DNA from 4 places in the Peribacillus sp. YIM B13481 genome. Region 1 is predicted to be linked to each of the others. Evidence: riboswitches for the same ligand, from Rfam matches in the RefSeq annotation. Region 1 holds a riboswitch; each other region holds the start of a gene.

Region 1 (8,186 bases):
TTAAAAGAAGAAGTGTTATCAATTGGACATTCCGTTGAAACAATAAATTTATTAGATGTAACACCATTTGACTGGGATGTAGTATATTCCTTTGGACCATATACCCCGAAAGATGATATATATGAAATGGTAGGTTATAAATGGGATGCTATTAGTGAAACTGTAAATGAAGGAATGAATCAAGTTGTATTTTTGAACGATGGAAAAGTGGTCTGCTATTTATATGGTTATCCTGAGAATAATGGATATGGTATATCTTTTGAATCTGAGAATGATAAAGATGCTGGTTATATGCTTAATATTAAAGATGATGTAAATTTTCAAGTAGAAAGAAGCGACAGTGTCGTATATTTGAGAAACTAAGGAAGGATAACTACTGGTGCTTTTTCAATAATGAAGGCTGCTACGGCAACCTTTTTCTTACGGAACTAACTGGTCAGTTTAGTTTAATAAGACTTTTAGAATCAAACTATCAGTTGAAAAACCTTTTTAGAAAAAATCTCGTATATTTATTAGAATAGGAGGAACAGGTTATGTTAGGGGATATTATATATCAAGTTATTGTTTTCGGAGGTATAGCATTAATTTTAGGTGTTTTAGGTTATTTATTTTTTAAGAGAACCAAGAAAAGCTGATTAAATTTCTAATTCATGTAACGGGTGCTTTACTTCATTACCAGGAGCTGATCAGCAACTCCTTTTCTTATAGAACTAAAGGGGTAGCATTCCTGTAATAACTGAAAATGAGGTTTGGATGAAAAAAGACCTCTTGATATGATGAACGTGTCCTAAGCTGGCAAGGAAAAAACATCTATTTGGAGGCCTTACAATGAATTATAACCAAAATCATAAAATCTCTCAAATTACTTCTGAACCTTAATTGTCGGAGTAGAACATCGCCAAGCACAAACATGTCGCTCGAGCACGATTTTAGAGGATTGGAACTGGGTAAAACGTGTTTCTTTGAAAAATCCGGGTGACAAGATATTCCAGTGAATTTTAGATGAGATCAAAGGAAGAATCAACGAGGTTGTTAAAGCATAAGCGTCAAATATTCCCCGCCTACATAGCACAACTTAATGTTCCTAGAACAAAAGTATACATTTATGAATTAATGCTCAAATGTGTATAGCCTTATTCATCAGATTCGTACATTAGTTTACAAATTGAATAATATTGTATTCAGAGGTTAACCGATAACGTCTACGCTTCAAGTAAATATAAAAAGTCTGCATATGATTGATCCTTTTGTAAGAGAAATAAAGTGTATTGGTCTTTTGGGATTTCATATAAATCATATACAGCACCATTTTCGTTTAATTGCGCATACATCGATTTTCTTGTTTCATTTGCTTTTATAACATAAGGAAGTTTTTCGGCAGCTTTTATGGAACGGATATTTTCTTCTCGAATCCGCATAAAAACCGTCTCAATACCTAGCTCATTAAAGAGTTCTTTAAAAAAAGCATCTTTAGCAGGTCTATTATATCCTTTTCCGTGATAAGGTTTTCCAATCCAAGTACCTAAGAATCCGCAATTATCTTCTATATCGAATAAAGTAATCATACCGATTGGAATTCCCCACTCATCAAGAATAGTCCGAGAAATTAATTCGCCACGCTCTTCGGCCTCAATCGTTTGTTTTGTCATAAATAAGAATTCCTCATATGAACGAACTTTTTGGCGTACAAATGGGAAGACATCTGGATGTGCCATTAGTTCGTACAATACGTGGCTTTCATGAAGATCTCGTTTCTTAAGCATAAAATCCCTCCAATCATAAGCAGACTCAAGTGTGTTTTAGGATTTTTTTTAATAATAAGAGATATGCAATAAGTGAAAATGCATAGCGGTTTTCACTGAATTATGGCAATTCACAATGCTAAAGGGGGCTTTTATAGATTTTAAGATACATTGATTTTTGATAATTAGGTAAAATAAAAATATGTAAGCGACCTTGTCATTCCTATTAGGATACACAAGGTCGCTTAAACTATTTCTTCTTGATTTACCATTACTTTGTAATCTAATCCTTTCATTTTTTTATTTTTTTAATACCAGTTTTAGTATTTTTCTAAGAGAAGATCCGTATTTTAAAAAAGGGACAAAGGCTAAGAATTCTTTAGAAAAAACAGAGCTTTCTTGATACTCAATGTGCATTATATGTCTTCGTCTTTCTCTATTTCATTGGCATCACCTTCTTTTAATTTAGTAAGATTAGCATACAAGAAAAATTTTATGTTGTAAATACAAAAGTCGAAATTTTCTGAAAAATATCGAAAAAAGTAGTTTTATATACTTTTTTTAAGAGAATCGGATCTTATGCAGCAATTCCAAATAGTTGAGTCTAGACGGAAAAAGATGGGAGCTCATACCTGTCCATATGGTTAACAGGATTTATATAGAACCACTTTTTATGCTTCATGGAAAATATGAATAAAATATAAATAAGGATTATTGCATCAAGACCCTTTCCAATATATAATATTTAGAATATTTAGAAAATTCGGAGTGAAGGAGTGAAATTATATATCTATAAAACAATTACAAGAAAGTTATATGTCTATTCTACAATTACGAGAAAGTGAGATGAAATACCGAGCTCTATTTGAACATGCAACTGATGCAGTTTACCTATTAGAATTGAATGAGGATCGATTGCCAATTCTATTTCTTGACGTAAATCCAGTTGCATGTAAAAGATTGGGTTATAGTAAGGAGAAAATTCTTTCAATGTCTGTTATGGATATTCTTCCTGAAAAAATTAAAACTATAAACATTATAAAAGATTCCGAAAAGGGAAAACATAACTTCACTTTCCGAGATGAATATGTTTTTAAAATTGAGGAGAAAATAGATACTGAGTTAATCATCGATATCTTTAGATTAGGTGAAAAAGAGGTTGCTATGGTTATTTCTCGAGATATCACTGAACGTTTAAAAACAGAAGAATTACTGCGAAAATCAGAGAAGCTTGATGTGGTAGGGAAATTAGCTACAGCAATAGCTCATGAAATTCGAAATCCACTAACAACTATTAAAGGATTTATACAACTAATACAATCAATGAAAAATAAAGAAAATCAGTGGTACATAGATGTAATATCATCGGAAATTGAACAAATAGAAGTAATCACAAATAGACTTATGATAGTAGCTAAACCACAAGCAGTAAAGGTTCAACTCAATAATTTGAGCATGTTAGCAGAACAAGTTATAACGCTACTGCAACCTCAAGCAATGATGAAAAATATACAGATCAGAACAGAGCTTAAATCAGAAATTCCCTACATACCTTGTGAAGGAAACCAAATAAAACAAGTGTTTATCAATATCTTAGAAAATGCAATTGAAGCGATGTCAACGGGAGGAGAAATTTTGGTTCAAATCGATACACTTGATAGTCATCAAGTAAGTATTTGTTTTATCGATCAAGGATGTGGGATTCCAAGAGAACGTATCCCATATCTTGGAGAACCTTTTTATAGTATCAAAGAAAAAGGGGTTGGCTTAGGGTTAATGATCTGCTATGAAATTGTGAAAGCACATCAAGGAAAGATAGTTATTGAAAGTGAAATAAATAAAGGAACAACAGTTAATGTTATTCTTCCCATCTATTTTCTTTCTTATCAAAGGATTCTTTTAATTTCTTTCATGGGAAAGGCTTTTCGGTGATTACATACGTCGGTGTCGACTGGATATGACTACTTACAAATATTGAATGATTGGTATATCTTATACAATATTTTATGTAATCTTTGTATCACTTTTGGATTGCATATTATCACGATTTTCTTAGTTTCTTTTGACATGAGAGGATTGACCGTGACGACGGCAATATCCTCACAGAATAACTAGATGTTGATCCGTAATTCTCTCAATTAGTTGATTTTGTTTGTTTTGCATTTTAACATTCATAGTAGGGCTTCCTCCTTATGACTTTGAGTTTAGTTAAGTATTTATGTTTAAGAAATTTACGCTTTAAGTTTTTTTGTAGCTTCTATTAAGCGGCTTTTTGTAAACGGATTTTTTGCTTTTCTAGTGTATAGACATAGAAGAACCCCGAGTAATGGACCTTTTTCGAAGTGTCCATTATTCGGGGTATAGTTCATGAAAGGGTATTTTATTTAGATACTGGTATGACTGCACCTTTATATTTTTTAGTAATGAAGTCTTGTATTTCTTTAGAGCGAAGTACTTCTACTAACGCTTTTACTGTCTCTTTATTTTCATCGCCCTTACGTACAGTGATAATGTTTGCATATGGATTATCTTCACCCGATTCAACAGCGATTGGGTCTTTAAGCGGATCTAGCCCTGCATCTAACGCATAGTTCGCATTAATAACAACCGCATCACCTTCGTTGTTATTATAAATTTGAGGTAATAGGCCACCTTCTATATCTGCATTAAAAGTTAAGTTTTTAGGATTTTCTACAATATCATTAATCGTAGCTTCTGTTTTATTGAGGCCTTTTTTTAGCTTAATAACGCCCTCTTTTTCAAAAATAGATAGAATACGTCCTTGTTCAGCTACAGCATTACGCATAATAACTGTACCGTTTTTTGGAAGATCTTTTAAGCTATCATACTTTTTAGAGTAAATGCCGATTGGCTCAATATGAATAGCACCCGCATTTACAAAGTCATAGTCTGGATTCTCTTTTAACACTGATTTAAGATATGGAACGTGTTGGAAATAATTTGCATCAATCTCTTTATCAGCTAACGCTGTGTTCGGAATAATATAATCTTGGAATGTTTTAATTTCTAAATCAATTCCCTTTTCCTTTAATAATGGCTTTGCCTCTTCTAAAATTTCAGCATGTGGAATGTTTGATGCACCCACAAGGATTTTCTTTTCTTTGTCTGAAGAATCTGATCCGCTGTTAGTCGTACCGCAAGCTGCTAAACTTAATACTAATGCTGAGGAAACTGCTAAAGTTGATATCCACTTTTTCATAATTCATTTCTCCCTTATCGTTTATCTATTTTTGTTGTAAATATATCACCTATAAATTGAATAAAAAACAATGACTAAACATCATTATTATTGAGCTGAAACCCTTCAAGATATAACAAATTACCTAAACCACCTGCACCAACCCCAGCAACCAACTAGAAGGATTGTTGTAACTGTAATACCTGAAATTAATGCTGGCACCAGCTCTTAGTATGTTAGTTTGTCCGAAGTATACAGGGGAAAGGAAAGTTTTTTCTCCTCAAAAAAACCTTTCTACACATGAGTAGAAAGGTTGGTTAAACAATCCTTTCTCTCATCTTCCAAAGCACATTGCTTTGCAGGAATTGGCACCATATCAGTTAATTAACTGACGGTTGCCGGGCTTCACAGGGCACAGTCCCTCCACCTCTCTTGATAAGAGTCAAACAATATATTCAATTAAACGAAATATTTTAAATTCAGCGTTAATATAGTATGACAGTGATCTTATCATGACCAAATGGTAGTGTCAATCAAAAAAATGTTCAATTAATTTGAATTTACGAATGATTGCGTTAAATGTCTTGTTCCTGTAGCCCTTACGATTGCTTGTTCCAGGCCCTGCAGAAGCCTTCACTATCAAGAAGCGTGATAAAAACATCTATTGAATTAAATTCATGCATAACTATTATTAAGACGAAAGTTCTGATTTTTTTCGTATCAAACTACGCAGATAATTACATGGGAAATATGTCCGCCGCTATTTCGATTTCGACCGAAAAAAGCGATTTGGAAAAATCCCAAATCGCTTTTTTTATAGTATTATTTTTTAGGTGTTTTATTTAAAATAAAGCGTAGTTCATTGATATCATCATCAGATAGGGCATCTTCCTGAATGAATTGGACAAGCATGGATTTCAGGGCACCTCCATAAATACGGTTGATAAATGATTCGGTCTCGGCACGCTGGCACTCTTCCTGTGTATAGAGCGGGTAAAAGGTGTAAATTCTTAGATTTTTATCGACACCTACTACATCTTTTTGAACCAATCGATCGAGAAGAGTGCGTATGGTTTTCGGCTTCCAATCGGTACTCTCCTGTAAGGAAACTATGATGTCATTTGCTGTTTGAGGGGCTTTATCCCAAAGCACGTTCATGATTTCCCATTCTGATTCTGATATGCTAGGAATGTTTTTCTCCACTTTTCTCCCCTCCATTTTCTTTATAGATTCCTAAATCTTTTAAAATTGATAAAGTAATTTCTCCCGCCTTGCTTCCAGATGAATCATCTTCATTTTGTATATTGGTAGCAAAGAAATAAGTATCGTTCTTCGTCTCTACATACCCGATAAACCAACCATTGATGTTTTTTCCATTCACTGTTCCTGTACCTGTTTTTCCTGATAGGCGAGCTTCCTCATTCTTTTCTAAGAGCAGGGCGTCCTTCACAGCTTGGATATGCATTTCCTTATATCGCAATTGATTGTAATAAAAGGCTTGCAGCAGTTGGACTTGCTCGACTGGAGAAATTTTCAATGAGGATTCGAGCCAGAATTCACCCAATTCCCCGGATACATCGGCATTTCCATAATTTATCGCTTGCAGATTGGATTGTATTGTTTCAAATCCTGTCCTGCGATCTAATTCTTGGAAATACCAGTTTACCGAATTTTGTAAAGCGGATGAGACATCCTGATCCATATTCCAAGCGTCATAGGGTTGCTCAGTCCCATCCCAGGAAAGAGTGGATTCTTCGGGTGATATCACATTTGATTCTAGTGCAAATAAGGCACTATAGATTTTGTATGTGGAATCAGGTGATACCCGCAAAGTACTTTTCTCTTCATTATAAATGCGATATTGCTGTGCGTTATGATCATATAAAACAAAGCTTCCTTCATACCCTTTAAAGAATTGATGTAAATCTTCATAAACTACTCTGTCATTTTTAAAATAGTATCGGTCTTTTTCCGTCGCAAATGCGAAAACGAAAGGTAATTGGATTGTCAAAATGATACTGGCCAACACATAAATAAAGACGCTTTTCCTTATTGATTTTTTTTGGGAATGCTTATAGGCAGAAATTTGTTCAATTCGTTTTTTGATTTGAAGCTTGGAACCGTTTAATTGTGTCACTAACTGTAGATTACTTGACCGTTTTGAAAGATCCAAAAAATTAATGATAGTATTTCCATATTCACTAAAAGAGTTATCATCCAGTAACTGTAAAACAGATGTATCACATGCGATTTCCCGATCCAATCTCATTTCTCTAAACGCAAGCCAAACAAGGGGATTAAACCAATAAATGATTTGATAGAACAATATCAAGTAATTTGTCAGCAAATCCTTGTTTTTATAGTGATTCAGTTCATGAAGAAAGATATACTCGTAATTTTTCAAGCTAAGCCAGTTTTCATGCTGAGCAGGTAAGACGATATATGTTTGAAAAAGTCCGAATATCATTGGAGATTGGACTCTTTTCGAAATAACGATCTCCATTGATTTTTTTATCCGTAGTCTTTTCTTGCATTCTTCGAAAAGCACGAGAACTTCTTGATTGGAAAACGGAGAAGAATAATTCTTTATCCTTCTAATTGTGAGCCATCCACGAACCATAGTAAAGGTAAATAAAAGCATCCCTGATATCCATAAACCCATCACTCCCATATTAAGTAAGGACAGGTTCGGCCGATTGACCGATACAGAAAAGTCTTGTATGAGGTGTAGGCCCTGCATCATATCAGTTCCAGTTTTTTTCATATTAGAGCTGGCTGCATGAATCTGATTTATATCCCCACTGCTAAAGACAGAATTTAAATTATATAAATCAGTAGGTATGAATGGAAGTGCTAAAGCCATAAAAAGAAACATCCACAAATGATAGTGCCATTTTGCTGTTAATTGTCTTCCAAACCATTTTCGTATAAGTAGGATAACAGTAACGGAAAATGAAGACACCAATAAACCTAATATAAAATGAGTTAAAAACATGTCCTTCGATACCTACTCTCTTGATTTTTAAATTTTAAAAAACAGGTATATAGCATATTTATAGTAGCGTGATGGTTAAAAAAAGAAGAATTGACTTTCCTTGATTACATATGTAATACTATACTACAGATGTAATCAGACTACAAACGTAATCCGTTAAAACTCCTTGCATGGGGTTGTTTTTTCATTCGTACATAAGAGTCTAATCAAATAATTAGGAGGTTTATATCATGAACAAAAGATGGTTTTA
Region 2 (8,186 bases), on a different contig from region 1:
GAAATGACAGAGGATGTTTATCGCAAAAATCTCGCGGTGGCAAGAATCGACGCCCTCTTTGATCCGACGATAAGCATTATCATCGGCATCAGTTATTTAATCGGTTTGGGCTACGGGGCTTATCTTGTTTTTCAACAGGCCATAACGCTTGGCGGACTTGTTTCGTTCAATGTTTACCTAGGCATGTTAATTTGGCCGATGATCGCGGTGGGTGAACTGATCAATGTCATGCAAAGGGGAAATGCTTCGCTTGACCGTGTTCAAGACACCCTTTCATATGAGGCGGATGTGAAGAACTCATTGGGTCTGGAGAGTATTCCGAATCCGGAAAATATCCAATTCAATTCCGTGTTTTTTACATACCCATCCTCAACAGTTGTGAATCTATCCAATATTTCCGTTCAGCTTGAGCGTGGTCAAACATTAGGGATAGTTGGGAAGACAGGAAGTGGAAAAACGACATTCGTGAAGCAATTGCTGCGGGAATATCCTTTAGGAAGAGGAGAAATTGCTTTTGCAGGCATACCGCTGGAGCAACTGGACCTTGAAGATATTCGTAATTGGATCGGCTATGTCCCACAGGACCATTTTTTATTCTCAAAGTCTGTGAGGGAAAATATCTTATTCGGTAAAATGGATGCAACGGAAGATGAACTGGCTGAAGCTATCCGGCTTGCGGATTTTGAGAAGGACTTAATGATGCTGCCCAACCGTCTTGAGACACTTGTCGGTGAGAAGGGTGTCGCTCTATCTGGAGGGCAAAAGCAGAGGATCTCGATTGCCAGGGCACTGATCAAAAATCCAGAAATCCTAATATTGGATGATTCCTTATCCGCTGTGGATGCGAAAACGGAAACGACCATCATTGAAAATATCCAAAATGAACGGGCAGGGAAAACGACCATCATCACAACCCATCGCTTATCAGCCGTTCAGCACGCGGATAGGATTATCGTGTTGGATGGCGGAGAGATCATCGAAGAGGGGACTCACGAAGATTTACTGCAGGATAATGGCTGGTATAGGGAGCAATACGAGCGGCAGCAGGTTGATGAAGGAACGGAGGTGAAGGCATGAAGGTCGTAAAGAAACTTTTTAATTATGCTGCCCTTTATAAAAAATTGATCATTGGCGCCCTGATCATGCTGGCACTTTCGGTAGCGGCCGATTTAACGGGTCCGTTCGTTGCCAAGAAAATCATTGATTCACATATACTTGGCATCGAATCCTCCTGGTATGAAACGGTTAAAGGAAAAGATGCTGTGGAGTATGAAGAAAAATGGTATAAACGGGCTGATTACTTCACTGAAGGTGAGAAGAAAGGCAGGGAAGTCCACGTTCTGCAGGTTGGAAATCAATTTGTCTTCGTAAATGAAGCTGAACCAATGGATGGACGCAGAACCTTGGAGAACCAATCGTTGATCATTAAGAAAGACGGAAAAGAGCAACGGGCGCAAGCAGTGAAGTTGACCAGTCAGGAAGTGATGCGGTTTTACCAACCGGAAATTCCGCGGATCCTTAAGCTTGTGGCTTTTTACTTTGGCCTTGTCATCATTTCTTCCATTTTTCAATATGGGCAGAGTTTTTATTTGCAGAAAGCGGCCAACCGAATCATTCAGAAGATGCGAAATGATATTTTTAAGCATATTTCCCGTTTACCGATACGTTATTTCGATAATATGCCAGCGGGAAAAGTTGTAGCAAGGGTCACTAATGATACGGAAGCGATCCGGGAATTATATGTAACCGTGCTCGCCAACTTTTTCTCGAGCACAATTAATATCTTCGGCGTTCTCATTGCTTTGTTTATTCTGGATGCACGTGTTGGTACCATTGGTCTTTTACTTATTCCGATCATCGTTATCTGGACGACTGTATACCGTAAATTCGCCTCGAAATATAATCACATCATTAGGGAACGGGTCAGCGATATTAATGGGATGATCAATGAATCCATTTCTGGAATGAGCATCATTCAGGCATTTGGACGTGAAAAGGAAACGAAGCAAACATTTGAAAATTTGAACCGGGAGCATTATTCCTATCAAAATAAAATGCTCCATTTGAATTCGTTGACGGGTGGAAACTTGATTGGTGTCATTAAGGTTTTGGCGCTAATGGCATTCGTCTGGTATTTCGGCGGGATTTCCCTTACAGCGAGTTCAGCCATTTCTTTAGGAATGATGTATGCAATTGTTGATTTGATCAGCCGACTGCTTCATCCGCTTCACGGAATCGTCAATCAGTTCGCTAACCTAGAACAGGCACTTGTTGCAGGGGAGCGGGCATTCAGTTTATTGGATGAGCAGGGATTGGCTGTCAGTGATGAAAACATATCCAGATACAAAGGAAACGTGCTATTTGAAAATGTTTCTTTTGGCTATAAGGATGAAGAATATGTGTTAAAGGACATTTCCTTCTCAGCTAAGCAAGGGGAAACGGTCGCTTTAGTAGGCCATACTGGATCAGGAAAAAGTTCAATAATGAATTTACTGTTCCGTTTTTATGATAGCAGCGAAGGGCAAATCAAAATTGATGGCAGGAATATTTTGGATATCCCCCATCAAACGCTTAGGGAGCATATGGGAATCGTCCTACAGGATCCCTATTTATTTACTGGCACCATCGCTTCCAATATCAGTCTGAATCATAAAGGCATCACAAGGGAAATGGTTGAAAAATCATTAAAAGATGTAGGAGGGGACAAAGTGCTGAAGCATCTTCCTTTAGGGCTGGATGAACCCGTGATTGAAAAAGGAGGAACGTTATCTTCTGGACAGCGGCAGCTCATCTCTTTTGCACGTGCTCTTGCATTCAATCCGGCGATTCTGATATTGGATGAAGCGACTGCAAGCATCGACACTGAAACCGAGGCAATTATCCAGGAGGGAATGGATGTGCTGAAAAAAGGGAGAACGACCTTCATCATTGCACATAGACTTTCCACGATTAAAAATGCCGACCAAATTCTTGTACTGGATAAAGGGCGGATTTCCGAGCAAGGTACACATGAAGAATTAATGGAATTAAAAGGGAAGTATTATCAAATGTATGAACTGCAGGCCGGTCCGCATAACGGGATGGCCGGTTGAAGCACAATTGAATAAGTATGGATAATCAAGATTAAACTATAAGGAGGTGCCGGTTATTGGCACCTTCAAGCAAAATGATCAATAATAGTAATCATTACGTTTAACATATACCCATATTAACAATGAGGTGATAATAGTGAAACAAGAAATTCATCCCGATTATCGACAAGTAGTATTTATGGATACCAACAGTGGTTATAAATTTTTGACAGGTTCCACGAAAACGTCCAATGAAACGATCGAGTGGGAAGATGGGCAAACGTATCCGTTATTAAAAGTGGAGATCAGTTCAGATACCCACCCTTTTTATACTGGAAAGCAGAAGTTTGCTGAAAAAGGCGGACGGGTGGACCGCTTTTTGGATAAATATAATATGAAGAAATGAAAGAGAGGCCATCGAGAAATCGTTGGCCTTTATTTATTAATAGGTTGAAAAAGAATTAAAATGATGCAAACAAGTGGGTGCCCATAATTTATGAGGCACCCATCCTTTAATCATTTTGCAGCAATTGCTTCCCCTTTTGCAATATTTACGAGGGCAGCATCGAAATCCTTGATTAAATCGTCCGGATTTTCAAGTCCGACAGAGAGGCGGAGCAAGCTGTTCGTGATGCCTCGCTTTTCCCTTTCATCAGCAGGCATGGCAGCATGGGACATTTTGGCCGGGTAGGATAAAATCGATTCGACCGCTCCAAGGCTTACGGCAAAGACAGGAAGCTCGACAGTGTTCACGAAAGAGCGGAAGACTTCTTCGCTTTCCAATTCAAATGATAGGACCGCCCCTGCACCAAGCGACTGGCCTTGCTGGATTTCGTGCTGTGGATGATCGGCCAGGCCAGGATAATAAACCTTTTTCACCAAAGGCTGCTCATTTAAGTAGGCGGCAATCTTTTCTGCCCCTTTTTGGGAGTGTTCCATTCTAACGGACAAGGTTTTCAGACCTCTCATTACAAGCCAGGCGTCCTGTACACCAAGAACCGCTCCAAAGGAGTTTTGGAGGGAACCGAGTCTTACTGCCAAATCCGGATCTTTTACTACGGCAAGTCCAGCTATCACATCACTATGGCCGGATAAAAATTTCGTTGCGCTATGAAGGACAACATCAGCGCCCAGATTCAGTGGTTTTTGTAATGCTGGGGTCAAGAATGTATTATCAACAAAACTTAAGGCACCGGCTTTTTTCGCGATATCACATACTGCTTTAATATCGGTCACTTTAAGTAATGGATTTGAAGGCGTTTCGATGTATATGGCTCTCGTATTTGGCTGAATGGCCGCTTTAATGCTTTCAAGGTCCGTCATGTCAACGAATGTATGCTCAATATTGAAACGCGTCAAAACGTTTGTGACCATCCTGAACGTACCGCCATACACATCTTCGGAAATGACGATATGGTCTCCGGCAGACAACAGCAGGAAAGCTGTTGAAATGGCTGCCATACCTGATGAAAAGGCAAAACCGTGAGTGCCTTCCTCAAGTTCGGCAATGATATCTTCCAGTGCTTCGCGAGTTGGGTTCCCGCTTCTGCTGTAATCATATTTGCCGAATTGATCGATATCGGATTGATGGAAAGTGGATGCGTGCTGAATGGGGACGCTCACACCGCCTGTTGCAGGATCGAATTTATGTTGATTATGAAGTAATTTGGTTTCAAAGCTGAAATCATGAGTGGTCATCGTAGTGCCTCCCTTTTTACATGTGCGAATGCTTGCTGTAAGTCCTGGATCAAATCTTCGCTGTCTTCAATGCCGACGGAGAAGCGCAGCAGGCGATTGCAAACCCCGTTCGCCGTTCTGACTTCAAGCGGTATATCGGCATGTGTTTGTGTAGCAGGATAGGTGATGAAGCTTTCAACCCCTCCAAGGCTTTCTGCAAACGAAATTAATGAGAGTGATTGTAAAAATGGGTTGACCGCCGCTTCATCAATGATACGGAATGAAATCATGCCGCCTCTACCTGGATACAATACATCTGTAACACAATCATGTTCCGACAAGTAATCTACAAGTATCTTGGCATTCTTTTCATGACGTTCCATCCGCAATGCCAGGGTTTTCATTCCGCGCATCAACAGCCAGGAATCAAATGGGCTCAAGACAGCTCCCATGCCATTATGATGGAAGGCAAGTGCATCACATAATTCAGCGCCGCTAGCAACGATCAGTCCAGCGAGCACATCATTATGACCACCGAGATACTTGGTTGCACTGTGGATCACAATATCTGCTCCAAGCAGGATGGGTTGTTGAATAAGAGGCGTGTAAAAAGTGTTATCAACGATTAACAATAAATTAAATCGTTTGGCCAATGCTGCAACGGCGCTAATGTCTGTTTGCTGCATAAGAGGGTTAGTGGGAGTTTCGATGAAGATGGCTTTCGTGTGAGGAGTGATGGCTTTTTCAATATCCTCCAAACAACAAGTGTTTACATAGTCGCACTTCAATCCCCATTTCTTAAACCCTTGTTCCAACAGACGATATGTACCGCCATAAAGATCTTCGCTGACAATCCATGCATCATCTGATTTAAATAAGGCCAGTATAGTAGAAATGGCTGCCATTCCTGAACTGCAGGCATACCCTTGGTCGCCTTTTTCCAGATCGGCGATGGATCGTTCCAATAGTTGGCGTGTAGGATTACCTGTCCTTGTATAATCAAATCCAGTCGATTGGCCGATTCCTTCATGGCGAAAAGCTGTTGAAAAGTATACTGGCGGATTGACTGTTCCTGTCGCCGTTTCACTGCGATTTCCTAATTGAGCAAGATATGTTTCAGTTTTGTACATAGTTTTCACTGCTCCTTTTTAGTTAAATAAAATAAAAAAAAGTCTTCTTTAAGAAGAAGACTTTGATTAAATAGGGACGAGTCATTCTTCTTATCTTCCAAGTTCACAAACTTGTGGAATTAGCACCTTTTCATTGGTTTGAAACAAATGAAGGTTGCTGAGGTGTCATCGGGCCATTCCCTCTACCTCTCTCGATAAGAGTTTAGATTATTCAATTTCTTTTGAATTTACTATATATATAAAATACTGTCAAGAACATTTTGGATGATAATGCTTTGATTTTCATGAATAGGGCAATTGGAGACTAGCGGTGCCAACACTTTATGTGTCTAAAAAGAATATCCAAAATTTTCATGGGTCCAGGGATAAACACGATATTAAATGGATTTTAAAGAAAAAGGGGGAGGCATGGCCGGTTATTTTTGCATTAAAAAAATAAAGTTTGTACAATGTATAGAGAGAAAGAATAATATGACATTATTCATTTCATATACATATGGTCTTCGATGAATAGTGCAAACAATAGGAGGAGAACACATGGAATACAGAATCGAACGAGATACGATGGGTGAAGTGAAAGTTCCTGCCGATAAATATTGGGGTGCACAAACGGAGAGAAGCCGTAACAATTTCAAAATCGGTAACGAAAAAATGCCGATTGAATTAGTTCGTGCATTTGCATACGTTAAACAAGCTGCGGCAAAGGTGAACTATGATCTTGGTGATCTTTCGGAGGTTAAAAAGAATGCCATCGTTAAGATTTGCGACGAAATCCTTGAAGGTACGCTTGATGAACATTTCCCACTTGTAGTTTGGCAAACGGGAAGCGGTACGCAAAGTAATATGAACGTGAATGAAGTGGTCGCTAACAAAGGGAATGAATGGTTAAAAGAAAATGGTGAATCCGAAACCCTTCACCCGAATGATGATGTTAACAAGGCACAAAGCTCCAATGATACTTTCCCGACCGCCATGCATATTGCAGCCTTTATGGAAGTCGCTGAAAAATTGGTTCCTGCCATCAAAGCACTTCGTGATACTTTCGATTCAAAAGAAAAAGAATTTTGGGATGTCGTGAAAATTGGCCGGACACATCTTCAAGATGCAACACCACTGACTTTGGGACAAGAAATTTCCGGTTGGAAAGCGATGCTCGATAAAGATCTCGCGATGATTCAGGAAAGCAGCCAAAAATTATTGAACCTGGCCCTAGGCGGAACGGCTGTAGGAACGGGAATCAATACAAAAAAAGAATTCCCAGGACTTTCCGCCAAACAAATTGCAGCAGATACAGGACATCCCTTCGTCACTTCGGATAATAAGTTCCATGCATTGACAAGCCATAACGAAATCGTCTACGCACACGGTGCGTTGAAAGCATTGGCAGCGGATTTAATGAAAATTGCGAACGATGTCAGATGGCTGGCAAGTGGCCCTAGAAGCGGAATCGGCGAAATTGCCATTCCTGAAAACGAGCCAGGCAGCTCCATCATGCCAGGTAAAGTCAATCCTACACAAAGTGAAGCGCTTACCATGATTGCGACACAAATTGTGGGTAACGATGCTACGATTGGCTTTGCAGCAAGCCAAGGTAACTTTGAACTGAATGTATTCAAACCAGTCATCATCTTTAACTTCCTGCAAACGGTGAAATTATTGACGGAAGGCATTCACTCTTTCAACATTAATTGTGCAGTTGGCATCACTGCAAATGAAGATAAAATCAAAGAAAATGTAGACCGTTCACTTATGTTGGTAACAGCATTGAACCCGCATATTGGTTATGAAAAAGCAGCCAAGATCGCCAAAACTGCATTCAAGGACAACTCTACGTTAAAAGAAGCGGCGTTGAAATTAGAATTCCTGACGGAAGCTGAATTCAAAGCATGGGTAGATCCTGCTGACATGGTTAATAAATAATTGCATAGGAGTACCCTCCCGTTGGTTTTAGGGAGGGTGTTCCCATATGTTAAAATAATGGAAAAGTATCGGGGACAGGAGGAAAAACAATGTCTTTATGCCCGCTTTGCAACGGTCTAAGAAAAATTCATGTAAATTGCCCGGAGTGCAGCAGTGATCTTGATGATAAAGGGAAATTCATGGATTACGCTGATGATTACAGTGCTTATATGGATATCGACACACTTAAAGAAAACGACGGATACCCTCAATCCCTTCAAAAAGGCCAATGCCCGCATCTCATGAAATGCTCTGAATGCGGACATGATGAAGTGGTTTTGGTCCAGGAATAGGATTTGCCCCTTAGATATTATTTGAATAAACGAAAAAGACCCATTCATGAACGGGT
Region 3 (8,186 bases), on a different contig from region 1:
AATGTATGATTGCAGGGTATTCCCTTCGGAAATCAGCTAAACTCATTGGTGCTCATTATGTAACGCTTTTTATTGGAGGCATAAAATTCTAACTGCATTGAAACAGATGGATTTTGAACTTTTCGAAGGTATAGTAGAAATGGATGAAACCTATTTGCTCTATGCCGAGAAAGGAAAACGGAATATCCAAGGTCGAAAACCAAGGTTACGCGGTGGTAGTCCGGAGTTTAGAGGAATAAGTAAGGACCAAGTATGCGTTCTTGTAGCCAGAGACCGCCAAAAGAGAACGTTTTCCAAAACAATAGGACAAGGGCGTATTATAAAATGAAAGTTTGGACGAAGCGTTAGGTTCCAAGCTATCAATACAAAATGTTCTATGTACGGATGCTTGACGGGCGTTTATGACTTATGCCAAAGAAAAAGGAATTGAGCGTCATCGCTTTAAAGCAAATGGTAGGGAGCGAGTTAAAGGGGATTTATCACATCCAGAATGTAAATAGTTATCACAGCCGTTTAAAGAGCTGGATGGAGCGTTTTAATGGTGTAGCGACTAAATATCTAGACCATTATTTGAGCTGGTTCCAATTCTTAGACACCATCAAACATATAAAAGATAACTTTACGATAACCAAATTGGTTTTAGACAGTTGTTCTTTCTCAGTTAACACAACTTATGATAAACTAAGGTTATCAGAATTTTCCAAATAACAGAACGTTCATTGTTCCGTTATTGGGCCAGTTTAATTGAACAAGGAATTGACATGACACCTTAATTAGTGAGCTATCTACAACACGCCGCAAATGAATTTTGACCAAAGGGAATATCTATTAAAGGGATTAAATTGGAGGGAATAGGGAATGGATGTAAAGACACTTTTGTTACAACAATGGGCAAGCTGCTTAGATGAAGAAGACTGGTTTCCACCACTAGAAAAAGTGCTAGAGGACATCACTTTTGAACAGGCAATTTGGAAACCAGCTGATGGGGCAATGAATTCCATTTGGGAATTAGTTTGTCATTTACTTTTCTTTGAAAAGAGATATCTGATGCGATTTCTTGGTGAAACAGCGAATGAACCACAGGCAGAAAATAATGACTCTACATTTCGATTACCAACTGAGACGTTAGAAAATTGGAAGGAAACAAAACAAGAATACTTTTATGTTCATCGTGAACTTGGAAAAATACTAGAAAAATCAGAACATGAAGATTTGTATAGACAGATTCCAGGTGATAATTCATTAGTGCTTGAACTGAAGAGTTTAGCAATGCACGACGCATATCATATTGGGCAAATTGTATTCCTTAGTAAAATGCAAGGAGCTTGGCCAGAGAAACGCAGCTTTTAAAAAAGTTTCATTAGCTTTACCGTTATTCCATTATAGTAGGCTTTAATGCAATAAGAACGGGAACGTCCAAATCGGACGTTCCCATATTTTATAGCTAAAAAACAACAATACTACTTAACAAAGCCTTGTTTTTTATATAATGATTATTAAAAATAGTTGATATAGGAATAAAGCTATGAGGATACCACTTCGGAAGGTCGCCACTTTCTTGAAATCTCTTCAATATGATGAGGTGCCGTTCTGCAGCATCCTCCGATTAAACGTGCCCCAGCATGGTGCCATTCTTCAGATTTTGGTTCGAGCGTGTTACATGATTCTTGACCATGCCATGTTTTAGTTTGTGGATCATAGGTTTCACCAGAATTCGGATAAACTATAATTGGTTTTTTTGTGTTCGCACTTAACACCTTGATGGCGTCCGTGACAACTGATACTGGTGCACAGTTAATACCGATCGCAGCAATTTGCTCACTGTCCTCAAAGAACTTTGCACAATCCTCCAGCAATGTACCGTCACTTATTGCTTTCTCATTTTTCAAAGAAAAGGATAGCCAAGCATATACTTCTGGATAATCTTTCAATAATGAATTCAATACTTTTGCTTCTTGCAGGGATGGAATCGTTTCAAATGCTATAAGGTCAGCACCTGCTTCAATCAAAGCTGATATTCTTATTCGATGAAATTCTGCTAAAGTTTCATCTGAAACACCATAGTTTCCTACATATTCTGAACCATCAGCGAGGTAAGCCCCATAGGGTCCTACTGATGCAGAAACCAATGGCTTAGGTCTATTCGTTTGCGTCTCTTCCTTCCAAAAATCATCTCTCGCTCTTCTTGCGAGAAACACCGTTTTCTGAATTAACTTCAGGGCCTCTTTTTCTTGTATTCCACGCAAGGAGAAACCTTCAACAGTAGCTTGGTAGCTTGCAGTTATCGCACAGTCCGCTCCTGCACGGAAATAGTCAGTGTGAACCCGATAAATCACCTCTGGATTTTCAAGCAATACACGGGCAGACCACAGCGGATCGTCCAAATCACACCCATACCGCTCAAGCTCTGTAGCTAAAGCCCCGTCCAGAATCATGACTGAATGTTCTCGTAAAATAGCGTCAATTGGGTTAATTTTATTCTTCAAGATCTACGCCTCTTTTCTTTGAAGTTTGTGTTACATAATAACTTCCATAGCAAAACAAAATAAATGGAATACCACAATAAAGCGCAATCCGTTGTGTAGGATCAAATGCAATTCCTATACAAGAAGAAAGACAAAGCATGAAAGAAATGATTGGTACAAGCGGATATAATGGTGTACGATAAGCCAAGTCATTTACTGAATTTCCTTCTTTTATAAATCGTCTCCGAAATAGGAACTGTGAAGCGCTAATACTCATCCAAACTACAACCACGGCCAGACCCGAAATGGACACAAGCACTATATACACAGTATCCGGTGCAATAACACTAGAGAACAGGGCTAAACCACCGCCCAACATACTAAAAATGACTGAATATATCGGAACACCTCGTTTTGTTAATATTGCGAATATTGGTGATATGGTTTTCTTATCTGCAAGTGACCAAAGCATTCTGGAAGAGGCATATAGACCTGAGTTTGCAGCAGACAAAATGGCAGTTAAAATAACAAAGTTCATAATATCCGCTGCATACGGCACTCCAATTCGTTCAAGAACGGCCACAAAGGGGCTTTCTAATACGCCTGCATCCGAAATAGGCAATAATGCGGATAATACAACGATGGTTCCTACAAAAAAGATAATCAATCTCCACAATGTCAGACGAATTGCCTTTGGTATCGTTTTTTCTGGATTCACAGTTTCTCCAGCTGCAATTCCGATTAATTCAGTTCCAGAAAATGCAAAATTCACTGCAAGCATCGTCATGATAATGGCAAAAGCACCATTAGGAAATAAACCTGCACTTATAAAATTGGAAAATAGCGGTGCTGATTGAGAGTTAGTCATTGGAATATAACCTACCATTGCAGCAACTCCCAAAATAATAAATATCACGATCGCAATTACCTTTATTGACGCAAACCAAAATTCAGATTCAGCGAAAAACTTGACAGTCAGTGCATTTAATACAAAAACCAAAATGGCAAATAGAGCACTCCAAATCCAGACATTGATTGATGGATACCATCTCTGCATCAACAATCCAGCGGCCGTGAATTCCGAACCTAGTGCAACAGTCCAAGTTAGCCAATACAACCAGGCTACTGTATACCCTGTCCCAGGTCCAATGTATTTGGCTGCATAGCTATGAAACGCACCTGTCTCGGGCATATGTACTGCCAGTTCACCTAAACATAGCATGACCAGATAAACCACTAGTGCCCCTATCAGATACGAAAGGATAGTGCCAAACGGGCCAGCCTGTTGAATCGTATAACCCGTACTTAAGAATAAACCAGTTCCAATCACCCCCCCAAGCGATAGCATGATTAAATGCCGTGCTTTCATTTCCCGTTGAAATTCATGCTTCCTTTTGTTCTCCATTCATACTCCCCTTCATCCTGCATCCAGAAAAAACGAAAACGCACTCTAATAAGAGTGCGTTACTGACAAATAAAAACGTAGGGTCTCATCTATCAGGGTTTCACCCCCTGGAATTAGCACAGTGTCGTAGCAGACCTGTTGCTGAGGTTTCATAGGGCCAGTCCCTCCACCTCTCTGGATAAGAAATTTATTTTTTTATTACTTTATCAATCTATGAAAAAATTGTCAAGTATTTGTTTTGGATTGTAAAGACTTGCTTTTTTGCGGGCAAGTCGCTCAAGACTTGGAGATAACGGAAGATATAAAAAAAAGACGACATCTTTTTAAAGGTGTCGCCACAATTCTTAAGGACGTTCCAATTCAAATAATTCTCCTAGTTTTGTATAAGTATGACCCGCTAATCTTGCGACAGGTTTTAGCCCATTCTGGTCAATTCGGCCATTATGGTAAATATCTTGCTCTATATGATAGCAGACAATTTTCCCTATCAATAAATCACAACCGGGTTTATTCTGGGAACCTGCCAATGGTATCGCATGCTCTAATATGCACTCAAAGCGTACCTTTGCTTCTTGCAATCCTGGTACGGATACCTTATCACTGACAGCTGGCGTGAAATTGGTAAGACCCAATTCACTTTCGTCAGATGGGAGTTCCTTCGCCGTTCGATTTGCATCAGCTACATTATTCTCATCAGTGATATGAACAACGAATTCACCTGTTTGAATTGCATTTCGAGCCGTGTCCTTTGAAACTCCTTCTTTCCGTTGAACAGAAATGGAAATCATTGGAGGATTTGAACTGACTATGTTAAAAAAGCTGAACGGCGCTATATTGATTGTACCGGTTTCGGATTGTGTCGTAACCAAGGCTATAGGTCTCGGTATAATGCTTCCAGTCAAAAACTTATAATTATCCCGTTCAGTAAGACTTTCAGGATTAACAGAAATCATCTTCATTCCCTCTCATTCTTATAAAAAGTTCTTTTGAAACCATGAACCCGCTGCCTCAACCTCTGAACGTGTTAACTGATGACCGTAATTTTCCCATTGAACATCCACTGTAGCACCAGCTTGCAGTAAAAGTTGATTAAGTTCATCAGTTTCTGCTGCCGGGCAAATCGGATCGTTTTTACCTGCAGCAATAAATACAGGTATATCCGAAAGGGACGGCAAAGCAATCCCTCTTCTAGGCACCATGGGATGATGAAGAATCGCTCCTTGTAATGCCACTTCGAAATGGAACAGCAAACTTGCCGCTATATTTGCACCATTGGAATAACCTAATGCTACCACTCTTTCACGGTCGAAGTCATATTTTTTGGACGCTGATTCCAAGAAGTCATAAAGCTCCTTCGTACGAAAGATCAAATCTTCTTCATCAAAAACCCCTTCGGATAACCGGCGGAAAAAACGAGGCATTCCGTTTTCAAGTACATTTCCCCGTACGCTCAATACGGATGATCCCGGTGAAACCATTTCCGCTAATGGCAAGAGATCTGTTTCCGTTCCTCCAGTGCCATGTAAAAGCAAAAGCAATGGCGCTTCTGGATTACTTCCTTTTTGAAAAATATGCTTCATCATTTATCCTCCTCCAGTACTCTCGGCACTGCCGGCAGTAACGTTTTCTCCATGATTCCCCTTTTTTCTTCCAGCCATGGCGGCAGCATTAATTTACTACCCATCGTTTCCTTCGTTTCATCATGAGCGAAGCCAGGTGGATCTGTGGCAACTTCAAAAAGTATGCCTCCATCTTCCCTGAAATAAATGGCATCGAAGTATTGACGGTCTGTAAAGGGTGTCACACCATAGCCATGGTTGGCGATATGCTCCCTCCATTCTTTATGATCTTCATTATCGATGGCACGCCATGCAAGATGATGGACAGTTCCCACTCCGATGTTCCCATTTGGCAAAACCGTTTTTTTAACATCTATCAAATTTCCGATGTCCGATGTGGATTTGAAGCGGATGTAATCGCCCTCTTCCCCAATTTTTTGCAAGCCCATCACTTTCTCTAATAGTTCCATCGTTTTGATCGGTTTTGACGTCAATAATACGGCACCGCCGAATCCCTTGACCGCCTTGGAAGCTGGTACACCGCCGAATGACCACTCGCTATTTTTCCCTTCTTTACGCTCAACCAGTTCAAGTTGCAAACCATGGGGATCTTGAAATTCCAGATATTCCTCTCCAAAACGTGAAACTTTCTCGAATACTATATTAAACCTGTTCAACCGCATTTCCCAGAAATCCATTGAACCTTCCGGAACCGCATATGTTGTAATCCCCACTTGTCCAGAGCCAATTTTCCCTTGGTATGCCGCTGGCCAAGGAAAGAAAGTGATGATGGTCCCTGGTGAACCTGATTCATCCCCAAAATATAAATGATAGGTTCCTGGGTCATCAAAATTGACGGTTTTCTTCACCATGCGCATTCCCAATACTCCAGCATAAAAATCCACATTCTCTTGAGGATTGCCTACAATTGCTGTTATATGATGTATTCCCGCGGTTTTCTTTTGCATGCCGATTACTTCCTTTCCCGGTTGATTAATTTGTTGATTTTGTATTTAGTGGTTTTAAATTCGATTCAATATCCTGTCTTTTCGATCCTAAAAAAGGTGGTAAGGCAAGGTTTTCACCTAGGTGCTGCTCTGCTTCATCCACTGTAAAACCAGGTCCATCTGTCGCTAGTTCAAATAAGATGCCATTCGGCTCCCTGAAATAGAGGGAACGAAAATAAAAGCGGTCTACATAACCCGAGTTCACAAAATTCGATTCACTAATTTTTTCTATCCATTTTCTCAGTTCCCCTTCATTATCCACCCGAAAGGCAACATGGTGTACTCCGCCCCTCCCCAATCGTTCTCGAGGGATGTCCTTCCTTTCTTCAATATGGATTTCCGCTCCTGTTCCACCTTCACCTGTCTCGTAAACGACAATCGGATTTTGCCCCCTTAAAGAAGATGGGTATGTTCCTGATTTCCGGAACCCCAACACCTCCGTTAGAACGCTTTGTGTCTGGTCAATATTGGGTACAGTGAGTTTTACTGGTCCTAATCCAATGATGGAAAACTCTTGCGGTACCGGGCTTCCATCCCATGGTACACCTGCTTGAATTCCGTTACTACCCTGATCGGAAACCAGAAGAAGCCTTTGCCCCTCAGGATCTTTAAAAGAAAGCACCTTTCTTTTAAAACGGGTCGATATTTCATCATGCTCAACATTGCATTCTACAAACCGTTTTTTCCAATATTCAAGTGCTCTATCATCCCTAACCCTTAAAGAAATTTCTGAAATGCTATTGTTTCCTTCGTGAGTGCGGGCGGCATTGGGAATTTCAAAAAACGTCAGTTCTGTACCAGGAGACCCAATTTGGTCTCCATAAAATAAGTGATACACACGAACATCATCTTGATTCACCGTTTTTTTGATTAATCGCATCCCTAACACTTTCGTATAGAATTCAAAGTTGTTTCCCGCTTTAGCTGTAATCGCTGAAACATGATGTAATCCTTTTAATTCCATCTGTACCACTCCTATCTTTATAAATCTCCCCTTACGGAGATGAATTATCCGCAAATAATATCTTGAATTCGAGATATTTAACTAGAGGTAAATTACTTTTAATAAAAATATCTTGATTTAAAGATAAATGATAGTGATTTATTTGTCAACCTTTCTTTCATTTAAATATTTCACCCGCATTCACTTATAATAAAATATTAAAACCAGGTCAAAATAAGTCGGTATAATTAATGGAGGTGTGATATGGCTACAGATTTTTTATGCTCAATTGAAGATAGGCGCTCTTATTATTCCCTTAGCAAGGTAAGTGTTGTATCTGATAAAAGGATTAAAGAAGTTATCGATCATGCCGTTCAACATTCCCCTTCCGCTTTCGACTCCCAAAGTGCAAGAGTGATTGTTTTAATTGGTCAAAGCCACGACCAATTATGGGATATCACGAGGGAACATTACGAAAAACCGCCGGGGACAAAGATTTTGGAAAAACGGTAGAAAAAATGAAGTCATTTAAAAATGGTTATGGTATGGTTTTATTCTTTTAAGACCAAGCCATTATTGATGGGCTTCAAGAACAATTCAAAACGTATGCCGATAACTTTCCGATTTGGTCGAACCATTCATCTGGCATTTTACAATTTGCGTATGGACTTCATTGGAAATCGAGGGGTTTTGTGCAAGCCTTCAGCATTATAATCCCTTAATCGATGAAGAAGTGAAGAAGGCATGGGATATTCCTCGGGATTGGAAACTCATCGCACATATGCCCTTTGGAAAACCCACTGCAGA
Region 4 (8,186 bases), on a different contig from region 1:
CGTAACTTTAGTGAAGTCCAAGGTGCCTGTCAATAGTTCGTTTTCTTCTCCCGCTTCACTTACGATAACTCCCCATGGATCAATAATCAAGGAATGACCAGCAAATATATTATTGATATCCGAACCTGAACGATTAACGGCTACAACATAGGCTTGGTTCTCGATGGCACGACTAATCAATAAGGCTCTCCAGTGATCGAGTCTGGGCTTAGGCCATTCTGCGGTTACGAATAGAACTTCGGCACCTTGAACAGCATGGGCTCGCTGCCATTCCGGGAAGCGGATGTCATAACAAATGAATCCAGCACATATTTTTTCATCAAGAGTGAATAAACCTTCTTTTTCACCTGGCTGCAGGTAGCGATGTTCATCCATCAATTGAAATAAGTGAAGCTTATCATACTCTTTAATGAGTTTTCCATCCTTATTGATGATGATCATGGTGTTATAGATACCCATGCTCGTTTTTTTGGCAATGGAACCGCCTACGATGTGAATCTCGTGTTTCCTTGCCTGTGTTTTAAGGAATTCAATCGTTTTTTCCGCCTCTTGATCAGCAATCTCATTTAACCTGGTCAAGTCGTATCCAGTTGTCCAAAGCTCTGGTAAAATGACGATATCGGGTTCTGACCGTGCTGCTTCTTCCAACCATTGTTCCGCAACCTGAAAATTGATATCCGGTTGCCCGAATGCTATATCCATTTGAATACAGGCTATTTTCCACTTCATCGTTTAAAACCCCCACATGTAAAAAATGCTTTACAAGACTATGATAAACATATATCATTTGTGACTAGAATTTCAAGAAATTTCAGAGAAGGTGTATAAATGTTGCAATTCGAAAAATCCGGAAAGCTTCAGGACCTGCCAAAGCAGTTTTTTGCCTCACTTGTCGCAAAAGTCAATGCGATTACGGCGCAAGGACATGATGTCATTAATTTAGGCCAGGGAAATCCTGATCAACCTACGCCTGAACATATCGTGAAAAGTTTACAGACTGCTGCTGAAAGATCGATTAATCATAAATATTCACCATTCCGGGGACATCAATATTTAAAGGATGCCGCTGCCGTCTTTTATGAACGTGAATATGGAGTCAAGCTGGATCCAAATAGTGAAGTGGCGATTCTCTTTGGAGGAAAGGCAGGTCTTGTCGAACTGCCGCAGTGTTTATTAAATCCAGGTGATACGATCCTGGTTCCTGATCCCGGCTATCCGGATTATCTTTCAGGTGTAGTGTTAGCCCAGGCAAAAACCGAATTCATGCCCTTGACAGAAGAAAATGGTTTTCTTCCGAATTACAAAGTTATACATAAAGACGTGCTTGATAAAGCCAAAATGATGTTCTTGAACTATCCGAATAACCCCACTGGTGCTTCTGCAACTGAAAGTTTTTTTTATGAAACCGTCTCCCACGCAAGAGAGCATTCAATTTGTGTGGTCCACGATTTCGCTTATGGAGCGATAGGGTTCGACGGAAAAAAACCGACAAGCTTTCTCCAGGCAAAGGGAGCGAAGGATGTAGGAATAGAAATATACACACTATCGAAAACATACAATATGGCAGGGTGGAGAGTTGGCTTCGCAATGGGGAATAAAAGTGTCATAGAGGCTCTTGAACTATTACAAGACCATCTTTATGTGAGTCTCTTCCCGGCGATACAGGAAGCAGCGGCAAGTGCATTGCTTGACTCGCAGAGCTGTGTAGAGGAATTAGTGAAGATGTATGAGGGGCGCAGGAATGTTTTCATTGAGGGATTAAGGGCAATCGGCTGGGAAGTCAAAGCTCCTGAAGCATCGTTTTTTGCCTGGCTCAAGGTACCAAAAGGCTTTACGTCAGAGAGTTTTGCAGACTATTTATTAACGCATGCCCACGTAGCTGTTGCCGCAGGAAATGGATTCGGTGAATTTGGCGAGGGTTACGTAAGGGTAGGGCTTCTGACTTCGGAAGAGCGGTTAAAAGAGGCTGTGGAACGAATTCGCACACTAAACTTGTTTTAACGAAGGATTGAGGTATCCAATGTATCCCACCGTTAAATGGTTAAAAACGTATTGACAAAGTATGGAATACCTGTCAGAATACAAAATAAATTCTAAATCTTTCGATATTTGTAACTATATATCAGCGTTTTCTTATTTTGAGCAGGTGGAGGGACTAGCCCTATGAAGCCCAGCAACCGACCGTAATTCCATTGTAAAATGGGGCGGAATTCTTCGCCGGATTTTCATGAAATCCACAAGGCACGGTGCTAATTCTTGCAGCCAATGGCTGGGAGATAAGAAGATGGCTTTTTAAGCCTCTTCTTATATGAAGGGGCTTTTGCCATTTAGAGCAATGCCAGGTTAATGACTTCGAGAGTTTACTAACGTGTAATAGGAGTGATCAGATGAGCGAGATAGTCGCTACTTATTTAATTCATGACTTTAATGGAAATCATGAGAAAAAAGCAGAGAGCATTGCCTTAGGTTTGACTGTGGGGACATGGACGGACCTGCCCCAATTGGTCCAGAAGCAACTGGAAAAGCATAAGGGACGTGTAGTATCCGTAACGCCACTATCTGAAGAAGAGAGGGCAAACGGCTACTTTAATCGTAAAGTGTACCGTTCGCTAATTAAAATTGCCTATCCGGCTGGGAATTTCTCTAATGATTTACCTGCAATCCTTACGACGGTCTTCGGCAAACTTTCATTGGACGGTGAAATAAAACTGATCGACCTGGATTTTGTCGGTGCTATTCAAAAAGCGTTCCCGGGACCGCAATTTGGCATTACAGGCATAAGGGAAAAGATTGAGGTATTTAACAGGCCCCTGGTGATGAGCATCTTTAAAGGTGTATTGGGAAGGGATCTAACCTTCCATAATGAGCAACTGAAGCAACAAGCGTTAGGAGGTGTTGACCTAGTTAAAGATGATGAGATTCTCTTTGACCAGGAACAGACTCCATTTTTCGATAGAATAAAAACGGGAAAAAGAATTTTGAATGAAGTCTTTGAAACGACTGGCCACCGAACTTTATATGCTGTCAATCTATCAGGGAAAACATTTGATTTATTGGATAAGGCGAAGCAAGCGGCTGAAGCAGGGGCAGATGCTTTATTGTTCAACGTTCATACATATGGTTTGGATGTATTGCAAGCCTTAAGTGAACATGATCATATCAAACTACCGATCATGGCGCACCCCGCATATAGCGGGGCATTGGCATCTTCATCATTTTATGGGATAGGCTATCCATTATTGCTTGGTAAATTAGTGAGGTTATCAGGAGCGGATTTATCCTTGTTCCCATCACCTTATGGAAATGTCGCACTTGAAAAAAAGGAAACATTAGCGATTGCTGAAGCTCTTACAAAAGATGAATTTTCATGGAAAAAGGCCTTCCCTGTACCTTCTGCAGGCATTCATCCAGGCATGGTTCCCGACCTGATCAAGGATTTTGGGCTGGACAGTGTCATTAATGCCGGAGGTGGAATTCACGGACACCCTGACGGAGCAGAGGGCGGGGCCAAGGCTTTCCGTTCTGCTGTTGAAGCCGTACTAGCAGGAAAGGACCTATCAGAAGCGGCGGCTGAGGAAGAAGGACTAAAAAAAGCTCTTGTTTTATGGGGAGGCTTGTAAGAAATAATGAAACCGATCATCTTTTGCGATTTCGATGGAACGATCACCAACACAGATAATATCATTTCTATCATGAAAAAATTTGCGCCACCGGAGTGGGAAAAGTTGAAAGACGATGTCCTTCAGCAAAAAATCAGTATATCTTCAGGGGTCGGTGATATGTTTTCCTTGCTTGATAGTGGCTTGAAGGATGACATCATTCAATATGTATGCGAGACGGCCGGCATTCGTCCAGGATTTAATGAATTCGTTGAGTATACGAAAAAAGCCAACATCCCTTTATATATTGTAAGTGGAGGCATGGATTTTTTCATTGCACCTCTTTTAAATGATATCTTGCCAGCAGATTCCGTTTATTGCAACAATGCATTTTTCAATAAGGAAAAGATTTATATTGAGTGGCCCCACGCTTGTGATGACCAATGTAATAAGGATTGCGGTTGCTGTAAGCCATCAATTATGAGGGGAATTGCGAGTGCGGGTGATTTTAAGCTCGTTATTGGAGATTCAGTAACGGATTTTGAAGCGGCAAAACAGGCCGATTTTGTCATAGCCCGTGACATGCTGCTTGAGAATTGTGATAGAGAAGGGATTCCTCATCAAGGTTTTGAGACGTTTTATGATGTAATTGATATTTTAAAGCGGCGGGAGGAGGTAAAGGCGTGAACACACATACTGAAGAATGGCTGGAGCTAGCCGATATTAAAGCTGAACTGGCCCAAAGGGATTGGTTTATGGGAACAAGCGGGAACTTGTCCATCCGCGAGCCCAAAAGTCCTTTCTTTTATATTTCGGCAAGCGGTAAGGATAAAAGGAAGCAATCGGATTCGGACTTTTTATTGGTGGATTTAAAAGGAAAACCAGTTGAAGAAACGGAGCTAAGACCATCGGCCGAAACTTTGCTTCATACCGTTATTTACGGGAAAACCAATGCGAACTGTGTACTCCATGTCCATACAGTTGAAAATAATGTGATATCCGAATTGTACGGAGATGAAGGTCAGGTTTCTTTTCATAATCATGAAATCATAAAAGCGACCGGACGGTGGGATGAAGATTCAGAGCTTCGGATTCCAATAATATATAATCACGCTGACATTCAACAGTTATCCGATAAGTTCAAGCAACATGTCGAAGAAGACTCTGGCGCCGTGCTGATCCGCAATCATGGAATTACGGTTTGGGGTATAAGCGGACTCGAAGCAAAAAGAATACTTGAAGCTTGCGAATTTTTATTTCAATATCAACTGTTGCTTAATCAACAAAAGGCGTTTGCAGGTTCTTTAAGATAAAAGATCCTAGAGGAGGATGAATGATGGCGATGATTAGGTTCCATGAAACAAACGAGGTTATTGAAAACGGTGAACAGGTAAAAGGCTTTTTAGAAACACAAGGGGTTATTTATGAACAATGGGACATTTCGAAATTACCGGCCCATCTTGTGGAAAAATACGATCTGACAGATGCTGACAAAGAGGAAATCCTTTTAACTTTCAAATCTGAGATAGCGGAAATTTCCGAAAGAAGAGGCTATAAAGCTCAAGATATCATCACATTATCCGATGCAAATCCAAACTTGGATCAAATGCTTGAAAACTTTAAGCAGGAACACCACCATGAAGATGATGAAGTGCGTTTCATAGCAGGCGGAACCAGTATTTTTGCCATTGAGGGCAGCGATAAGCAGTGGTTTGATGTACGGCTTAATCCAGGAGATCTTATTAGTGTACCAGAATCCACACGGCATTATTTCACGCTGGCAGAAGATAGAAAAACTGTAGCTGTCCGTATTTTCGTTACAGCGGCAGGATGGGTGCCGATTTACGAAAAAGACGAAGTTCAAGCATGAATCATTGTCGAAAAACCAGCTTACGGGCTGGTTTTTTATGTGGTTCGGGCAAGTGCTTTTAAAAGATAAGTATGATAAAATTTAACGGAATCGAATTTTACAGGATCATGGGAGCAGATACAAATGAAAACAACCGAAGTTTACATATTAGGAGGATTTCTCGGCAGCGGGAAAACGACGCTTCTACGAAATATATTAAAACAGGAAAGTGAAGCAAATAGGAAAGTGGCCGTCCTTTTGAATGAGCTCGGCAGTGTATCGGTGGACAGCGGCCTGATTGGTGATGAAGTGCCATTGAAGGAGTTGTTTGACGGGTGCATTTGCTGCACCATTCAGGATAAGCTGGAGGTTCAGCTTCATGAATTGCTAACTGAAAACAACCTGGACGCCGTTTATATTGAAACGACGGGCGCAGCCCATCCAGTTGAAGTATTGGATGGCATCATGTCGCCGCTTTTCGCCAAAAGACTGGATTATAAAGGGATTATAACGGTCGTCGATTTACTACGGTGGCGCGATCGGGAAGAACTGTCTCCGCAGCTTCGGCAGTTGCTTGCTGAGCAAATCCACCATGCGGATTTCATATTATTGAATAAAGTGGACCTTGTAAGTGAGATGGAGGCCGCACAGCTGATATATTCGATACAGGCGCTTAACACCGATGCTGTTTGTTTATTGACGGAGTATGCGGCCATTTCCTTGATATCGTTGCAGCAGATGCAAAGAAAACGGCAAAATGGCCATCAAAAGCTTGATGTACACGACCATTTGCATTTAACTGCAGTGGTCCACACATTTGAGGGTGCCGTGGCACAAACTGACTTTGAAGATTGGCTTAGGGGCCTTCCGGAAACGGTCTATCGAATGAAAGGATACATTTCCTTTACACATTCACAACTCCCCCATTTATTCCAATACTCATACGGAATGCCGATGTATATGAATGAAATGATGAAAATGCCATTGAATATCGTCATTATCGGTGAAAAGTTGGATAGGGAAATTATCATCGGCCAGTTGAAGGCTTTGGAAGCGAAAGCGGCCCAATAAACGTCTGCCGTCCATTAAAGAGAAACATAAAAGGAGACTTTCTTATCAAGGAGGCGGTAATATTGCCATGGAATAAGAATGATTATCCGAATTCGATGAAAAATCTAGATGAAGATTTAGGGAAAAGGCCATTGAAATCGAGAATGCATTATTGGATGATGGATATGGGGATGGAAAAGTCATTCCAATTGCCATAGACCGCAGCTAAAATGTCGGTGGGAAAAGATTGAAAAAATGGTCAGACCATAAATGGGTCTGACCATTTTCATTGTTGCAATCCAAAGGCGGCAAATGTCTTTTCGTCTTCAATTAATCCGCACGCAGCACATTGCACCCGAATTTCTGGACCATTATATGCTAGATGGAAAGGCTGAAGCGAATCGTTCGAATATTGTTCAACGATCTCACCGGATTGCGGATCCTTTTTAATGGGGGTTGATACTTGCTTAATGAGATTGAAGCGAGATTTATTTGTCCGGCAATTCGGACAGCGGTATACTTGAGACAATTTACTCACTCCTTTTTTTGAATTTTTTATTGCGTAATCGTAATATTAAGTTAGTCTTTACAAACTTGATTAATAATATGTATAAATTAGTGATGGATGGAAGGGATAATATGAAAGATAATGTCAGGCAAGAAGCAGTACTGGAGGCTTATTTAAGTTTATGGAATAATCGTAAGGTGCCGGATGGAGGTGGAAGGGAAGTATTATCGGAACTAATTCGCCGCGAGCTTTTAGATGAAAATGCACACCCCCGTGCCCGGAAACCAGTACTGGAAAAGTTTTACCTCTGTATTAAACGCGTGATGGGTTCTGCGCTTTCAGAAGAAATGAAAAACGCGATCGTCATATCCTATGTCACTGAATTGGAAAGGTTATGATTCCAGTTGTGATACGGATGCTTGTTTAGAGAATATTCTTTTCCGCTTCATACTTTTTTCACAAATCATTGTTAAAATTTAAAAAAAATAGATATTTAATGAATAAGGAGCTTAAAATATGAAGTGGGGCATTGGGCTTTTTCTTGCCATCTTACTGCTTACTGGGTGTAATGGCAGTAATACATTTACAAAAATAAATAAAAGTAAATCTTTCTTGGCGACAGTCAATATCAAGGATACCTCCCTGACTTTCATAGATGAAAACTATCATCCATTTGCCAAATGGGATATTTCAGAACCATTTACCGGAGCCCTGCTCCTGGCAGACAAAGATACTATCTTGCTTTATGGAAAGGATATGGAGAAAGTCCAAGTGTACTCTTTATCAGAAGGAAAACTGATAAACAGTTGGGAAATTGGGAAAGGGATCGTCAATATGCAGTTATTACATGATGGAAAAAGCATCGTGGCAGTCAATCAATCGAATCACTCCATTTATTTTTTAAATGATGAAGGTGAGGAACAGGATATAGTCAGTGTCGGTAAAAGCCCTTTGACCGTTCTTCAGGGTGTGCAAGCGAATCGCTTGTATGTAATTAATTTTGGGGATACCAAATGTTCAGTGATAAATCTTGAAACGAAAAAGGTTGAATTCGAATTTCCCATACATAGTTCCAGCACTGGCTCATTATTGAGGGAAGAAAAGGATGAAATATGGATCGGAGGACACGGTCATGGAGATCAAGTGGAAGAAGATCTATATATTTATTCGGCAAAAACGG

What was found. A riboswitch is a leader RNA that binds a small molecule or an ion and turns the genes downstream of it on or off. The one in region 1 is predicted to bind S-adenosylmethionine.
Region 2: it holds a riboswitch for S-adenosylmethionine, as region 1 does, so the genes downstream of both, ACFX4X_RS06520 (methionine biosynthesis PLP-dependent protein) here and ACFX4X_RS23175 (ABC transporter permease) in region 1, are expected to answer to the same signal.
Region 3: it holds a riboswitch for S-adenosylmethionine, as region 1 does, so the genes downstream of both, mmuP (S-methylmethionine permease) here and ACFX4X_RS23175 (ABC transporter permease) in region 1, are expected to answer to the same signal.
Region 4: it holds a riboswitch for S-adenosylmethionine, as region 1 does, so the genes downstream of both, mtnW (2,3-diketo-5-methylthiopentyl-1-phosphate enolase) here and ACFX4X_RS23175 (ABC transporter permease) in region 1, are expected to answer to the same signal.

Annotation. Positions count from the first base shown of each region.
Region 1 is NZ_JBHZPE010000069.1:5,524-13,709, reverse strand. Features, by position in the region: gene ACFX4X_RS23200 (hypothetical protein) at 1-363, shown strand, start outside; gene ACFX4X_RS23195 (LPXTG cell wall anchor domain-containing protein) at 534-635, shown strand; gene ACFX4X_RS23190 (GNAT family N-acetyltransferase) at 1,203-1,763, opposite strand; partial or broken gene ACFX4X_RS23185 (ATP-binding protein) at 2,571-3,674, shown strand; gene ACFX4X_RS23180 (MetQ/NlpA family ABC transporter substrate-binding protein) at 4,123-4,962, opposite strand; partial or broken gene ACFX4X_RS23175 (ABC transporter permease) at 5,040-5,169, opposite strand; SAM riboswitch class I at 5,273-5,383, opposite strand; gene blaI (penicillinase repressor BlaI) at 5,764-6,144, opposite strand; gene ACFX4X_RS23165 (BlaR1 family beta-lactam sensor/signal transducer) at 6,125-7,936, opposite strand.
Region 2 is NZ_JBHZPE010000006.1:129,868-138,053, forward strand. Features, by position in the region: gene ACFX4X_RS06500 (ABC transporter ATP-binding protein) at 1-1,077, shown strand, start outside; gene ACFX4X_RS06505 (ABC transporter ATP-binding protein) at 1,074-3,092, shown strand; gene ACFX4X_RS06510 (type B 50S ribosomal protein L31) at 3,229-3,477, shown strand; gene metC (cystathionine beta-lyase) at 3,588-4,769, opposite strand; gene ACFX4X_RS06520 (methionine biosynthesis PLP-dependent protein) at 4,766-5,878, opposite strand; SAM riboswitch class I at 5,966-6,079, opposite strand; gene fumC (class II fumarate hydratase) at 6,416-7,798, shown strand; gene ACFX4X_RS06530 (hypothetical protein) at 7,888-8,130, shown strand.
Region 3 is NZ_JBHZPE010000009.1:64,353-72,538, forward strand. Features, by position in the region: partial or broken gene ACFX4X_RS08140 (IS1595 family transposase) at 1-708, shown strand, start outside; gene ACFX4X_RS08145 (DinB family protein) at 859-1,350, shown strand; gene mmuM (homocysteine S-methyltransferase) at 1,524-2,486, opposite strand; gene mmuP (S-methylmethionine permease) at 2,476-3,870, opposite strand; SAM riboswitch class I at 3,953-4,055, opposite strand; gene ACFX4X_RS08160 (flavin reductase family protein) at 4,215-4,823, opposite strand; gene ACFX4X_RS08165 (alpha/beta hydrolase) at 4,842-5,450, opposite strand; gene ACFX4X_RS08170 (ring-cleaving dioxygenase) at 5,450-6,397, opposite strand; gene ACFX4X_RS08175 (ring-cleaving dioxygenase) at 6,423-7,400, opposite strand; partial or broken gene ACFX4X_RS08180 (nitroreductase family protein) at 7,644-8,186, shown strand, end outside.
Region 4 is NZ_JBHZPE010000004.1:17,702-25,887, reverse strand. Features, by position in the region: gene ACFX4X_RS04300 (carbon-nitrogen family hydrolase) at 1-729, opposite strand, end outside; gene ACFX4X_RS04295 (pyridoxal phosphate-dependent aminotransferase) at 829-2,001, shown strand; SAM riboswitch class I at 2,131-2,283, shown strand; gene mtnW (2,3-diketo-5-methylthiopentyl-1-phosphate enolase) at 2,388-3,620, shown strand; gene ACFX4X_RS04285 (2-hydroxy-3-keto-5-methylthiopentenyl-1-phosphate phosphatase) at 3,627-4,286, shown strand; gene ACFX4X_RS04280 (methylthioribulose 1-phosphate dehydratase) at 4,283-4,912, shown strand; gene ACFX4X_RS04275 (cupin domain-containing protein) at 4,936-5,469, shown strand; gene ACFX4X_RS04270 (CobW family GTP-binding protein) at 5,593-6,519, shown strand; gene ACFX4X_RS04265 (hypothetical protein) at 6,582-6,716, shown strand; gene ACFX4X_RS04260 (hypothetical protein) at 6,785-7,027, opposite strand; gene ACFX4X_RS04255 (hypothetical protein) at 7,138-7,404, shown strand; gene ACFX4X_RS04250 (YncE family protein) at 7,523-8,186, shown strand, end outside.